4 regions of the Comamonas fluminis genome follow, and region 1 is predicted to be linked to each of the others. Evidence: riboswitches for the same ligand, from Rfam matches in the RefSeq annotation. Region 1 holds a riboswitch; each other region holds the start of a gene.
The links. Region 1 has a riboswitch for cobalamin ahead of JDW18_RS08290 (nitrite reductase). Riboswitches for the same ligand answer to the same signal wherever they lie in the genome.
Positions count from the first base shown of each region.

Region 1 (3,525 bases):
TCGGGCATGGCCATCTTGGTGCGTTCGGTCACGATACGCAGCGAGCCGCCCTGGCTGATGCCCATGCCGCCGCCCATGACGATGCCATCCATGAACGCGATATAGGGCTTGCCCAGCGTGTGAATCAGGTGGTTGAGCGCATATTCCTCGGTGAAGAAATCTTCAAGTTCCGGGTTGCCCTGGCTGCCAGCGGTATGCAGAAAGCGAATGTCACCGCCTGCGCAGAAGGCACCGAAAACGCCATCCTTGTTGCTGCCGCGAATCGCCACCGCCAGAATCGCGTCGTCTTTCTGCCAGTCCAGCAGCGTTGCCAGCAAGGCGCGCACCATTCCCAGAGACAGCGCATTGAGCGCCCTGGGGCGGTTGAGCGTAATCATGCCCAGCTTGCCGCGCACTTCGGCAATCACATCAGGCGAATCGGTGCTCTGGGTCGTCGTCATTGTTCTTACTCCTTGAATCTGTGTTGATGCGGGCCATGCAGCGCCTGCCCAAACGAAGCCCGATTATGCGAGCCACACCTGCGCCAACCGGGACAAGGATGTGACAAATGCCGCCAGAGCGGCGGCCGGAAAAACCATACTGCCACCTGTGCTCGCTAATATGAGAGGCCTGATGGCGACATTCCTGCCCGGAATGCCACGCCGCCCATGTCCTGCTTCATGACCGATCTTTCGCCACCGCCCGACTCATCTGCCGAGCAGCCCGCCCCGGAGCCTGCCGCACTTTCCGCTCCGCTGCGTTATTTGCTGATCGCCTTTGCCCTGATCTGTGTGCTGCTGGGCCTGATCGGCGCTGTCGTACCAGGCATGCCCACCACGGTGTTCATCCTGATGGCCGCCTGGGCTGCTGTGCGCAGCTCACCCCGGCTGCACCGCTGGCTTTATGCGCACCGCATCTTCGGGCCACTGCTGCGCAACTGGGATGCGGGCGGAAAAATCACCCGCCGCGTGAAGTGGACGGCCACCTTCAGCATGGTGTTCAGTGGTGCGCTGATTCTGTATTTCTCCCACAAGCCCTGGATAACTGCCGTGACGCTCAGCATCATGGGCTGCGTGCTGATCTGGCTGTGGCTCAGGCCCGAACCCTCACTCTGAACGAGGCAAACACACAGCGCCCACGCCACTCGCTGAGGCTCTGAATTTTTTGAGCGAATGGATATCGCGTAAGATTCGCCCCGATCACAGGTGTTTTCAGGCGCGTTTTGGGCCTGAAGATGAAACGAGAAGCAGGTGAATGACACAAGCCACCAATCCTGCACTGCACCCGCAACGGTAATCAAAGATATTGAGGCACAAGTCATTGCCAGCAATGACAGTCACTGCGAAAGCGGGAAGGCGTGCCTGAATTTCAACTCTCTGAGTTGAGCTTTGTAAGTCCGGAGACCGGCCTGATGTGACCAAGGCGCAGCGGGATTGCATGTGGCTTGATGGGCTGCTGCACTCGCACAGTCAATCTCCCTCCTCCCTCTGCACATCTCAATCATCTGGCCCGGGTATCGGCCTGACTGACGTGGATTTGGCATGGTGCGAGGATCTCTGTGGCTGGCTCGACTGCAGCCCGCTGAATGTGGCGACATCCGCTTGATGGCGGTGGCAGCGCTGCATGGCTGATTCCGTCAAAATTCAGGGTTGGTGCCCCACCGCCTGGAAGCCCATGCAGGCGCAAGACGGCTGGATTGTGCGCATTCGCCCTCATTGCGCCTCCCTCAACGTCGCGCAATGGCGCGCACTGGCTGAACTGGCCCTGGCACACGCCCATCCGCAGCTGGAGCTGACCCGGCTGGGCAACATTCAGCTGCGCGGCGTGCACGCATCGCAACTGGGCCAAGTGCGCTCGCAACTGGTGGCCGCCGGACTGGTGCCAGCTAACGCAGATGAAGACCTGGCGCCCGCCGTCCATTGCAGCCCTCTCTATGCGCGCCATGACCTGACACATCAGCTGGCGCAGTCGCTGTCTCACGCTGCAGCCACGCGCCTGAGCCCGCATGCACTTCAAACGCTGGGCCTGAATGCCTTGCCCAGCAAGTTCGGCCTGCTGGTCGATGATGAGCAGCAAAGCCTGCGCGATATTGGCGCCGATCTGCGCCTGCATGTCTTGCCCGCCAGCGCCCAGACAGAGCACTTCGCCCCGCGCTATGCACTCACACTGGGCGGCTCTGGAAAGACCCATGTCTATGCCAATGCCACAGAGGCCATTGAAGCCGCTGTGCAGATCGCCATTTGGTTTGCCAGTGAACGCGTGCGCGGCAATCAGCAAGACGACAGGCAAGCCATCACACGGCTGCAGCAGAAGCTGGCGTATTTGCCGCAAGACCTGCCCGCGCTACGGACAGCAACGGTACTGGAAACATCGCCCGACGCATCGGCAACCTGCCCCCTCACACCCGGCGAACACGGGCGGCACTTTGTTCTGGGTGCCCCACTGGGCCGGGTGAATGCGCAAGCCGTGCTCTTGCTGGCAAGCCATCTTCCGCCAAACACCGAGATCAGAGTTACGCCCTGGCGCTCGCTGCTCGTGGCAAATGGCGCCACAACTATTGCGCCGAAGGCGCTGGACAGCGCCTCATGGATTGTCGAGAGCCGTGACGCACGAAGCCGCGTTTCTGCCTGCACCGGCAGCCCCGGCTGCACGCAGGCACTGATGCCTGCGCAGCAGCTGGCACTGCAATCTGCAAAACATCTGCCCGAGGGCATGCATCTGCACATCAGCGGCTGCGCCAAGCTGTGCGCGCTTGGCAAAGAGGCCACCGCCGTCGTTTATGCAAGCCAGTCTGACGCGGCGCAGCTGCTGCTCAACGCCTACACCGCTGCACAGCCGCAAGCCCGTATCCAAATTCCCTTTCAGGCCCAGTTATCAGAGCCTGCACAAATACAAGAACTGATCCATGAGCTATCAATATGAAAAGCACGGTGAAGAAATTTACCGTCAGTCTTTCAGCATCATTCGCCGCGAGGCAGACCTGGCCCGCTTCACCCCGCTGGAAGAACGCGTGGCCTGCCGCATGATTCATGCAGCAGGCATGGTGGAGCTGGCGGCGCACATCCATTTTTCGCCCGACTTTGCCGAGGCTGCTGAGGCAGCGCTGCAGGGTGGCGCCCCCATTCTGTGCGACGCCCGCATGGTCAGCGAAGGCATTACCCGCAAGCGCCTGCCTGCAGACAACTCCATCATCTGCACCTTGCAGGATGGCCGCACCGCCGAGCTGGCCCAGTCCATGGGCAACACACGCAGCGCCGCCGCGCTGGAACTGTGGCGCGAGCACCTGAATGGCGCCGTCGTGGCCATTGGCAATGCGCCCACGGCGCTTTTTCACTTGCTCAATATGCTGCAAGACCCGGCCTGCCCTCGTCCCGCCGCCATCATCGGTTGCCCGGTGGGTTTTGTAGGCGCGGCGGAGTCCAAGGATGCGCTGCGCGAATGGGGGCAAATTCCTTTTGCCATCGTTGAAGGGCGCCTAGGTGGCTCAGCCATCACCGTGGCTGCTGTCAATGCCCTGGCCACCTCTGTTGAATAAGGCCTGCACCA
Region 1 covers NZ_CP066783.1:1,732,723-1,736,247, reverse strand. Annotated here, with positions in the region: gene JDW18_RS08300 (enoyl-CoA hydratase/isomerase family protein) at 1-440, opposite strand, end outside; gene JDW18_RS08295 (YbaN family protein) at 660-1,094, shown strand; cobalamin riboswitch at 1,176-1,405, shown strand; gene JDW18_RS08290 (nitrite reductase) at 1,603-2,901, shown strand; gene JDW18_RS08285 (precorrin-8X methylmutase) at 2,885-3,514, shown strand; gene cobI (precorrin-2 C(20)-methyltransferase) at 3,525-3,525, shown strand, end outside.

Region 2 (3,525 bases), 2.2 Mb from region 1:
AACGCATCCAGAGAGCGGGCATGCATCAGGCAGACCAGCATCCCCGCTACGGCCACCGAGGCCGTCAGCAAGGTGTCTGGCCAGCGCACGCCACTCAGATTGCCCAGCAGCCAAAACATGATGCCGCGCGCCTGCTCGGCACTTCCCGACTTGGTGATGATGAGCGAGGTCAGTGCATTGAACAGTTGCGAGCCAGCAATACCGGCCAGCACAATCTGGCCGCCGTTACGCAGCCCGCCATTGCCTGCGGCATGGGCGAGCAAGGCCACCAGTGCAAATGCGCAGATGGCACCAAGGAATGCCCCTGTGGTCATGGAGATGAGGCCAGCCCCAAGGCCCGCCACCGACACCAGAACCGCCCCCGTGGAAGCACCGGCAGAAATGCCCAACAAATAGGGCTCGGCCAAAGCATTGCGCAGCAGCGACTGCAAGATCACCCCGGAAACCGCCAGGCCCGCGCCGCAGCTGGCGGCCACCAAAGCTCTGGTCAGCCGGTAGTTCCAGACAATGCCTGCGTTGATGGGGTCTATAGCGTAGCTGGCACCCAGAAGCTGATTGGCCAGCACCTCATACACAATGCGGGCCGAGATATCGGTCTCGCCAATGGCAATGCCCAGCACCACCGCCAGCAACAGCAAAGCTGCGGCAGCGATTGCCAGCAAGGCCATGCGCAAAAGCAGGCCCAGCGGAATGCGTGAGCGCCCCTGACTCAGCGTGAAGGTGTTCATGACACAGCAGGGGCGCATGCAAAGTGCACGCAAAGTGCATGGCGCCCATTTCCGCTCAGCTTACTTAGCGATGCCTTCAATCTTCAGCACGGCATTGGCGATCTGCTCCATGCCGTCCACCTGGCGAATCGAGCCCTGCAGCGCATCGGCATCCACGATCACGATACGGCCGTTTTTGACGGCATCCATGTGCTGGGTGACGGGATCTTTCTTGAGGAATTCCAGCTTCTTTTGGTAGTCATCCGCAGGAAAGCGGCGACGATCCATGCGGGCGATGATCAGCACCGAAGGGTTGGCCTTGGCAATGGTTTCCCAGCCCACTGTGGCCACTCTTCTGTCGATTCGATCACGTTGCGCAGACCCAGCGTCTGCATCATGTAGCCCGCCACGCCGTTCTTGCCAGCCATATAGGGGTCAGCCGCCAGGTCTGCGCTAGAGAACCACAGTGCGGCAGACAGGTTGTGCAGCTTGGAAGACTTGACCTTGGCCACCGCCTGGGCCTGACGATCGCTCAACTCCTTGACCAGGCTTTCACCGCGCGATTCCACATCAAAGGCCTGAGCCAGCTGGCGAATGCTTTTGTACAAAGCCTTGACGTCGTAGCTGGCGGTACGTGTGCCGTCCGAGCCCACCAGATTGTTCTTGCCTTCGCAGTCTGCGGGCATGGCATAGGTGGCGATGTTCAGGTCATGGAACTGCTCGCGCGTGCCAACCACGCCGTCCTTGCCCACCATCCATTCAAACTGCGAGACCACCAGGGCCGGGCGCTTGCCGATGACCGATTCAAAGCTGGGAATGTTGTCCGACAGGCGCGGCACCTTGTCGTTGATGGCCTTGAAGCGCGGCTGCACCGGGTTGAACCAGAGGGCTGTGCCCACCACTTTGTCGCCCAGACCCAATGCGTAAAGCATCTCGGTACCAGCCTGGCCGATGGTGACCACCGATGCAGGCGCTTTGTCGAGCTTGACGGTGTAATTGCAGTTCTGCAGCCGCACCGGATAGTCAGTGGCGTACGCAGAAAAAGAGGTGGCGATCAGGGCAGCGCTGGCAAGGCTTCTAAGCAGCATCGGAATAACTTTCCAGAAGCGGCGAGAAGCACTCTGGAAGATATGGCAAGCCACGCGCCTTCGCATCTGCCTGGGTAGGCAGCGCAGTACTGGAACGATGAGATGCACACTCCCCGGACACCCCGCCGGCAATGATTGATAGATGCTCTGGCAGGTCTCCTGACTGGCAAATCATCGCTGGCGCATCGCCTTCCCAAACAGAGATGTTCAGTGGCTATTGGATGGCTGGCTCATTGCCTACAGTTGCGGGGGCAGTTCCATTTCACGGGCCGGCAAGCAAAGTGCCGGACCACTGGATTCCCTCATGCATTCACCACAGCGAATACATGTTCTTGCGAAACCAAAGTTGCGGTAATGTAGCTGATTTTGTAGCAGCAGTCACAGGCCCGTTGGACGAATGCGCTAGTTTTCTCTGTTCATGCCCACTTCAAATTCCATTTCCATTCAGCGCGTTCGTGACTTGCATCAAGTCCAAAGCTTTCTGCAAAACGTGCGCATTTCCATGTTCGCCGGGCGCATCAACGCACAGGAGACACCTGAAGACCTGCGTGAATTCGAAGCGACCTATCTCTCAGGCAGTGGCTGCATGCTGGCGGCTCTCGATTCTCGACAAAGCGTTCAGGCAACAATTGCATGCCGTGTCTATGACGGCAGATTTCCGCAGTTAAATTTCCAACAGCACAAAGTCATGGAAGTCGTGCGCTTGTTTGTTGCGCCAGAGCATCGGCGCTCCGGGCTGGCCGGGCGGATGCTGCATAGGCTGCGCACTCATGCAGAGTCTCAAAACGTGGACGTTCTTTACCTGCACACACATCCGTTTTTGCCTGGCGCTCTGGAGTTCTGGCAGAAGCACCACTTTGAGGTCATTGATCGAGAAGCCGATCCGCTGTGGCAAACCATTCATATGCAGCTTGCTTTATGTGAATCAACCAGCCTTTCCTAGACTGCGTCAAGCCTCACAGAATTACGCCTCTAGAACTCTATCGAAGACAGGCCATCCGCAGGAAAATGTCTGCGGATGGGGTTGTTGAACATCTCGACGCAGCTGAAGATATCGTCGCGTATTTCTTACCTTGTTGCATGCCGACCTCACATGGCAAGCCTACCCGTAAGGCACAAAGCCGCTTTCGTTTTCATTGACCCGCAGAGGCTTGCCCACAAACGGGAAGGCGCGCTGCGGGCAGGCATTGCGCTCACAGACTTTGCAGCCCATGCCAATCGGAGTGGCGGCCTCAACCTTGCGCAAATCCAGCCCCTTGGAATACACCAGCCGCGCGGCATGTTGCAAATCGCAGCCGAGGCCAATGGAGAAAGTCTTTCCCGGCGCGCCCCAGCCCTGGCCTGCGTGGCTGATGGTGCGGGCAATCCACAGATAGACACGTCCGTCGGGCATGGAGGCGAGCTGCGGCACGATGCGCCCCGGCTGGGTAAAGGCCTCGTACACCACCCAGAGCGGGCAGGTTCCGCCAGTCTTGGAAAAGTGAAAATGCGTGGCCGACTGGCGCTTGCTGATATTGCCTGCCCGGTCCACACGGATGAAGAAAAACGGCACGCCCGGGGCTTCGGCCCGCTGCAAGGTCGATAGCCGGTGGCACACGGTCTCAAAGCCGACGCCAAAGCGCCGCGCCAGCAAGTCTATGTCGTACTGCAGGCTCTCGGCGGCCTGCAAAAATTCGCCATAAGGCAGCACAAAAGCACCCGCCACATAGTTGGCCAGCCCCATGCGTGCC
Region 2 covers NZ_CP066783.1:4,362,831-4,366,355, reverse strand. Annotated here, with positions in the region: gene JDW18_RS20145 (FecCD family ABC transporter permease) at 1-728, opposite strand, end outside; partial or broken gene JDW18_RS20140 (ABC transporter substrate-binding protein) at 789-1,639, opposite strand; cobalamin riboswitch at 1,928-2,155, opposite strand; gene JDW18_RS20135 (GNAT family N-acetyltransferase) at 2,214-2,738, shown strand; gene JDW18_RS20130 (short-chain fatty acyl-CoA regulator family protein) at 2,898-3,525, opposite strand, start outside.
Region 2: linked by a shared signal. The riboswitch ahead of JDW18_RS20140 (ABC transporter substrate-binding protein) and the one ahead of JDW18_RS08290 (nitrite reductase) in region 1 are both predicted to bind cobalamin.

Region 3 (3,525 bases), 300 kb from region 1:
GGCTGCCACAGCAGGGTCAGGTAGCCAGCACGGCCACGCGTGTTGTAACCGTAGGCCGTGGTGTAGTCCTTGTCCGTAAGGTTGGCGATACGGGCAGACAGGGTCCAGTCTTTGTCCAGACGGTAGCTGGCATACAGATCCACGGTGGTGTACTGGCCCATCAGCTTGTCTGCCGAGTTCTTCGCGTCGTCATAGCGCTTGCCCACAGACTGAGCCGACGCGCCGAAGGTCCATGCGCCCCAGTCCTTGTCTGCAGACAGACGCGTGACATGGCGGGCGCGACGCGGCAGCAATGTGTCGGTCAGAGTGTTGCGAGGATCCAGTTGGTCATAGTCCGCACGCAGCTTCCAGCCCATGAACTGGCCGCTGTAGCCCAGCGTCCAGCCCTTGATACGGCTGCGAGGGATGTTCTCGGGCTTGGTCGTGTTCGCGATATAGCCGCGAATGCGGTTGTCGAAATAAACCAGCTTGACGGAGTGCCCACCTTCGCTCCAGGTCACACCCACATCGGTATTGCGACCAAATTCAGGCTTCAGGTCTGGCGAGCCATAATCTGGCCAGTACAGCTGATTGAAGGTCGGCGCCACAAAGCTTGTGCCATGCGAGGCATGCAGGCGCCACTGGGAGTTCAGACGAAACCCATAGCCCACGCCCCAGGTGTTCTTGCTGCCGAACTGCGAGTTGTCATCGCGGCGCAGATTGGCCTGCCAGCTATGTGCGCCCTGCTCACCGGTCAAACCGACAAAGCCGGAATTCACTGTTCGCTCCGTCACCGAATATTTGGTGCTGCTGTTGACTTCCTGCTCCAGTCGTTCAAAGCCTGCAACCACCAGGCCAACGGGCGTGGCGATATCGTTTTGCCACTGGTACTGGCGCTGAGTGGTGGCAAACAGGCCCGGCAGGTTATAGGACTGCGCGGAATCAATGGCATTGCTCTCATCACGCGAATGGCTGATGGTGAACTTGGACTTCCAGTCCTTCAGGATTCGCCCAGTCACCGAAGCCGTGCTGACCTGCGTGCGCAAAGCACTGCGGGTATCCACGCCAGGGCCGTCATCGAAATGGGTGATGCCTTCCGAATACAGCACGCTGCCGTCAACACGCCAGTCAGAGTTGATCTCATAGCCCAGCGAGGCATTCAAAGAGCTCTGGCGAAACGGGTCCCGGTCGGGGTTGTAGTTTCCGTAGGCCACCTTGGAATTGGTGGAGGAAAAACCATGTTCGGTCGTGCGCTGCGCATTCAGCGAATAGTTCCAGCCTTGCTGAGAGCCATTCAGACCCGCGGCGGCCTGCGCATAGTGGTCACTGCCCAGCGTGACACTGGCATATGGATTGAAAGGCTTTGCGCCAGTGCCCTTCTTGGTGAAGATCTGCACCACGCCACCAACTGCATCGCTGCCATACAAAGAGGATGCTGGGCCCTTGATGACCTCAATGCGCTCAATGGATGCCAGAGGAATATTGGCCCAGGAAGGGCCGCCGCTGGTTGCCGAGCCATAACGCACACCATCCACCAGCAAAATCGTGTGCCGGCTTTCCGTGCCGCGCGTGAAAACGCTGGCTTCCTTGCCCAGACCGCCATTGCTGGTGATCTGCAGGCCCGCCTCACGCTGCAGCAGCTCAGGCAGGCTGCTGCCTGCGGCGCGCTCGATCTGCTTGGCATCGATGACTGTCACATCTGCCGTCAGCTGTTCAATGGAGGCTTCGGCGCGGCTACCAGTGACCACGGTTTCTGCCATCTGGCGTGCACCCGCATCCTGTGCATGGGCGGCAAACGAAGAAATAGCGCACAGCACAGCCGCAGCTGCCACACGAGTGCAGGCAAATGGCGCCACGCAGAGCTGCGCGGACGAAGAGTTTCTGGACATGAGAAATCAGCGAGAAAGCGCTCACGCCAGCCTACCCGCCGACACTGAGCAACACATGTCCGCAAATAGCAGACACACCCAAGTTGGCCGGTATCCGGGCTAGGCGAATCGTCCTCTTGCCAGCCTTCCCAGCGCGCAAGCGCCAGTGGCTATCAGGGAAAAGGAGGAATGCAATGGCACTCCATTCGCCGACCGTTGCGGGGGCAGCGCAGGCCCGGCGCACCAGTCAAATCTGGCAAACACCTCCCTGCTTCCCGTTGAACTGAGGCGGCAGAGCAGCCGCATCGAGCACCAACAGCCGCGCATTGTAATGAAGTTCAACCCGTGCTCATCCTTCATTCGAAGGAGCCGGGTGACGATTTTTTACCTTAAAAACTCAGTTTATGCAGACGCAATCTGCGTATGGCGCTACGATTTTGCGAAATCAGGCACTCATCTGCAAAAAGACAGGTTTCACCGGTATTCGCTGCCCCTGTGCGGCAACCCTCCCGAAACATGTACAAGTCAGGTTTTGCGTGCAATTTAATGCCCACCTACTGACTGCAAGACCTACAATGGCAGAGTCTATGACCCCCCAGCCTTCTCTTGATCTCATTGCCGAGCGCGTGGAGCGTCTGTTGGTCCGCCATGAAGAACTTCAGCGCACCAATGCCTTGCTCACCGACCAGGTCATCGCCCTTACTCAGGAGCGTGATTTGCTGCGCCTGCGCCTGCAGGCAGCACGCGCCCGCGTGGACGCGCTGATCGAACGCTTGCCCGCTAACCAGGGAGAGTGACACTGTCACCTTCCGCCTCCAGACCCTGTCACAGACGCCCATGAAGCAGATCGATGTGCAAATCATGCAGCAAAGCTATGTGCTGACCTGCCCCGATGGCCAAGAAGAACGCGTGATGGAGGCCGTCCGCCGTGTGGACGATGCCATGACCCGTGTACGCGACTCCGGCAAAGTCCGCTCGCGTGAGCGCGTGGCGGTGCTGGCAGCGCTGAACATGGCCTTCGATGTGCTGGACCGTGATGCCCAGCAGGCCCACATGGCAGCAGCCCAGGCCGAGATGCAGTCCATGCAGCAGGAGCTGGCGCCCCCCGCAGAGCTGGACGAAGCCGCAAAGGCCGAGCAGCAGCGCCAGCAGGAACTGGCTGAGCAACTGGTGCTCAAGCTCGACCACGCGCTGGAAAACGACGCACGCCTGCTCTGAAAACTGTCAAAGCCTGAAAACATCAGGGCAAAGCTGTTTTGCCGACTGCAGGTTTAACATTCCCCGTTAAAATAGCACCTGTCTGCAAATCTGCCGGTTTTTATATTTCCTTGAACCAATGCTCACTGAGCACGGGCTTGGTAAATCACCTATTGAGCGTGATCGTCTCGCGTCAGATGAACCCAACGATAGGTTGCCCTCGCCCACCTGAACCCCCGGTTCAGGATGACGAACCGGTGGCGTTTGCAGACACCTTGTTTCTGAGGGCAGTTGACTATCCAGACAACGAACACAACTGCCTGATCTGAATTTGAAGCCCGCTGATGCGGGCTTTTTTCATGGGTACTTCAGGTTGATGCCGTGAACAGAGGTTTCTGAATGGCGCCGGGCTTAATGATTGCCCAGCCAGGCCACGCTATTGAGGAAAAGTCGCACCAGCTCTGTCTGGCGGCGAACACCC
Region 3 covers NZ_CP066783.1:2,036,642-2,040,166, reverse strand. Annotated here, with positions in the region: gene JDW18_RS09740 (TonB-dependent receptor domain-containing protein) at 1-1,868, opposite strand, end outside; cobalamin riboswitch at 1,937-2,179, opposite strand; gene JDW18_RS09735 (DUF904 domain-containing protein) at 2,435-2,644, shown strand; gene JDW18_RS09730 (cell division protein ZapA) at 2,685-3,065, shown strand; gene JDW18_RS09725 (helix-turn-helix transcriptional regulator) at 3,456-3,525, opposite strand, start outside.
Region 3: linked by a shared signal. The riboswitch ahead of JDW18_RS09740 (TonB-dependent receptor domain-containing protein) and the one ahead of JDW18_RS08290 (nitrite reductase) in region 1 are both predicted to bind cobalamin.

Region 4 (3,525 bases), 930 kb from region 1:
GTACACGGATAGTGGTGATCGTACCCTGAAGCCCTTTGCGTGGCCGGTTGTTGATCTTTAAGTAGCTACATGATGCCTTGTCAACTTCCGCTTGGGGTCGATTTACGACAGTCACGGTGCGTTCACAGCATATGACTGGCGGTAGTGTCTCTGCCGAATACAGCCTTACCGAAGGCAAGTGCTCAGGATTGTGGCCAGCTTGGGGTGAGCACCCCACCTGAGCGAAGGCAGCGAGCCCTTTTTTAAAGCCTCACAGCCGTTCTTTTAAAACGCCCATCCTTCATCAGGTTGGGCGTTTTTCTTTGCAATGCGCCTTTAAATTCTCAATCTTCCACTTCCAACCTCCCACGAAGTCGGAAGTTTTGAGAATTGAGGGCCATCCGACTATGTGTTTGATTTTTATAGATATTCTGAGGTTGGAAGCAAAGCAGCTTCCGACCTCGGAACTTCCGACCTTGAAGCAGCGGCACGACTCCTGGCTACGCAGGCAAACATCCCCCTAAGCGCCCGATTACACAAGGGAAACCGGAAATCCCATGCCCAGCACCGTTTAGTGCGCTAACGGCCCACTCTGGCCGTTTTGTGCCCCTGGTCGGCCCATTCTGTGCCAAAGCCACCGAGTGACTCTGCAGACCCCACATCGCCCGCAAACCCGCGTTATCATTGGGCCAGGGCAGAATGGGTGTCGTGCAGGTTATGTGCCAAAGTGGTCACCTCCCCACTAGTCTGCCCTGCCCCAGCAACAGGTGCCCGATGTCCATTCGGGTTAAACGGGAACAGGGTGCAAAACCCTGGCTGCCCCCGCAACGGTAAGCAGATCAACACCGCTTCTGGGCTTTTGCAATATATGCAAAAAGCCAGCCACTGGCGTTCTACGTGGCCTCGTCATCGAGGTGCGCGGCAGCGCCGGGAAGGTGAAGCAGTGGGCATGGGGCCTCGCGCCCCAAGCCATTTGCCAGCCCGGATACCGGCCTGTTATTTGCAACACCGGCCTGCGGGGAGCAGCGTGATGGCAACAGGCTATGCCGCGCTTTCACCGCACGCGCACCCTCCCGCCTGATCTCATCGCCTGCATGCAAGCCGCCTGCTTTGACAAGATAGCGATGAGATTTCCCACACGGCCTTTGATCTTCCACCCTGCCCTTACACAGCAAGGCGATAGCCCGGCATCTGGCCTGACCAGCGTTCTACGGCTCTCATGACGGCGCCTTCGACTCAAGCCTTCACCCGGCAGCGTCATCAGCTGAAACTGTGGCTGTTTGCACTGACGGCCGTGCTGCTGCTGTCTCTGACGCTGGCCATTACGCTGGGGCCGGTGCGCATTGGGCCCACTCAAGCATGGCAAATCACCGCGCATGAACTGGCGCAGCGCCTGGGCATGGAAACCCAGCCTGCCAGCTGGAGCACGGCCCAGTATCAGATTGTCTGGCGCGTTCGCCTGCCGCGTGTGCTGCTGGCGGCCATGACTGGCGCCGGCCTTGCCCTGGTGGGTGTAGCCATGCAGGCCATGGTTCGCAACCCGCTGGCTGACCCCTACCTGCTGGGCGTTTCATCGGGAGCATCAGTGGGCGCCGTCAGTGTGCTGGCCTTTGGCACACTGGCATTTGCGGGGGAACTGGCCTTACCACTGGGCGCTTTTGGCGGCGCACTGGCAGCCTGCACAGCGGTGTATTTTCTCGCCCATACCAATGGACGATTGCAGGCCTCGCGATTGATTCTGGGTGGCGTCGCCATTGCCTACTGTCTTGGTGGCGTCACCAGCCTGATCATTCTGACAGCCAACCAGCGTGAGCTGGCGAACTCCGTGCTGACCTGGACTCTGGGCAGTCTGGCCGGAACCCGCTGGAAAGAGCTGGGGCTGCCTGCTGCCCTGCTGCTGGCAGGAATTGCGCTGCTGCTGGCGCAGGCGCGTTCGCTCAATGCATTGCTGTCTGGCGAAGAAACTGCAGCCACTCTGGGTGTGGACACCACACGCACCCGGCGCTGGCTGTTTTTGCTCGTCTCGATGGTGACGGGAGTTCTTGTTGCGCTGACAGGCCCCATCGGCTTTGTGGGCCTGATCGTGCCGCATATCACCCGCATGCTGGTGGGCGCCGAGCACCGGCGGGTACTACCTGTCGCAGCGCTGACAGGTGCCATCTTCCTGGTCTGGGTCGATGTGTTTTCCCGCATCAGCTTTGCCCCTGCCGAAGTGCCCGTTGGCGTCATCACGTCGCTGCTGGGCGGGCCCTTCTTTGTCTGGATGCTATGCCGCAAGAGCGCCCGGGAAAGGATCAGCCTGTGAACGGCCAACACTACTTGCTGGAAGCCCGGCAACTGCACTGGCAAGCTGCAGCCACCCATATCGTCAAAGACATCAGTCTGCATATTCAGCGCGGCGAATTGGTCGGCCTGCTGGGGCCCAATGGCAGCGGCAAATCCACCTTGCTGCGCATGATCTACCGCATCCTCAAGCCTTCCAGTGGCACGGTCTGCATGCAAGAGCAAGACGTCTGGCAGCGCAGTGCCCGCGACAATGCCCGCGCCATGGCTGTGCTGGCGCAAGAGAACACCGGTGAGTTTGATCTGCGCGTCTGTGATGTGGTGCTCATGGGGCGCACCCCCCGTCAAAGCGCTTTTTCTCGCGACAGTGAAGAGGACTTGCGCATCGTCACTCAGTCTCTGGCACAGGTGCACGCCCAGGCGCTGACCGAGCGCATGTTCTCCACCCTCTCAGGCGGTGAAAAGCAGCGAGTGCTGATGGCCAGAGCACTGGCGCAGCAAGCCCAATTGCTGGTGCTGGACGAGCCCACCAATCACCTGGATGTACGCCACCAGTTCGAGCTGATGAACCTGATACGCAGCCTGGGCCTGACCACACTGGCTGCACTGCATGAGCTGCCGCTGGCCGCCCATTACTGCGACCGCCTTTATCTGCTCAAGGATGGCGCGCTGGCTGCACAGGGCACGCCCGCCGAGGTGCTGACGCCGCAGATCATTGCCCAGGTCTATGGCGTGCAGGCGCAGGTGCGCATCAACGAGCGCAGCGGCAAGCCTCTGATTGAGTTCATGCCGGACCAATTGCTCTGAATAACGCTTGAAAGCGCCCAAGGACTGCTAAACTCTTGCGGCGCCTTGATGGCGCTTCGTTTCGGAAGGTGCTTGCTCTTAAAACAGCGAGTGAAACGGGAACAAGGTCTGATCTCTCGATCAGGAAGCCTTGGCTGCCCCCGCAACGGTAAGCAGGAACACACAGCTCACGCAAGTCGCAGCAGCGCTTGCAGCCACTGGAGATGATTCGGCCCTCGCTACGCGAGGTTTCGAGTTTTTCGGGAAGGCGAGATGTGCATTCAGCAATGAATGGCCTGTGAGCCCGGAGACCGGCCTGCCGATGACTCAACTCCGCCCCATGGGCGGTTTTCACGACAACTGTCTGCGGGGTGCGGATAGCGGCCATTTGGTGGATGCGGTCATGCCTGTCAAAGGCAGACAGTTCTGCGGCACAGCTATCCCTTCAGGCAGTTTCGACCTCCTGATATGTGCTTT
Region 4 covers NZ_CP066783.1:2,661,635-2,665,159, forward strand. Annotated here, with positions in the region: cobalamin riboswitch at 728-990, shown strand; gene JDW18_RS12575 (FecCD family ABC transporter permease) at 1,199-2,284, shown strand; gene JDW18_RS12580 (ABC transporter ATP-binding protein) at 2,248-3,069, shown strand; cobalamin riboswitch at 3,119-3,382, shown strand.
Region 4: linked by a shared signal. The riboswitch ahead of JDW18_RS12575 (FecCD family ABC transporter permease) and the one ahead of JDW18_RS08290 (nitrite reductase) in region 1 are both predicted to bind cobalamin.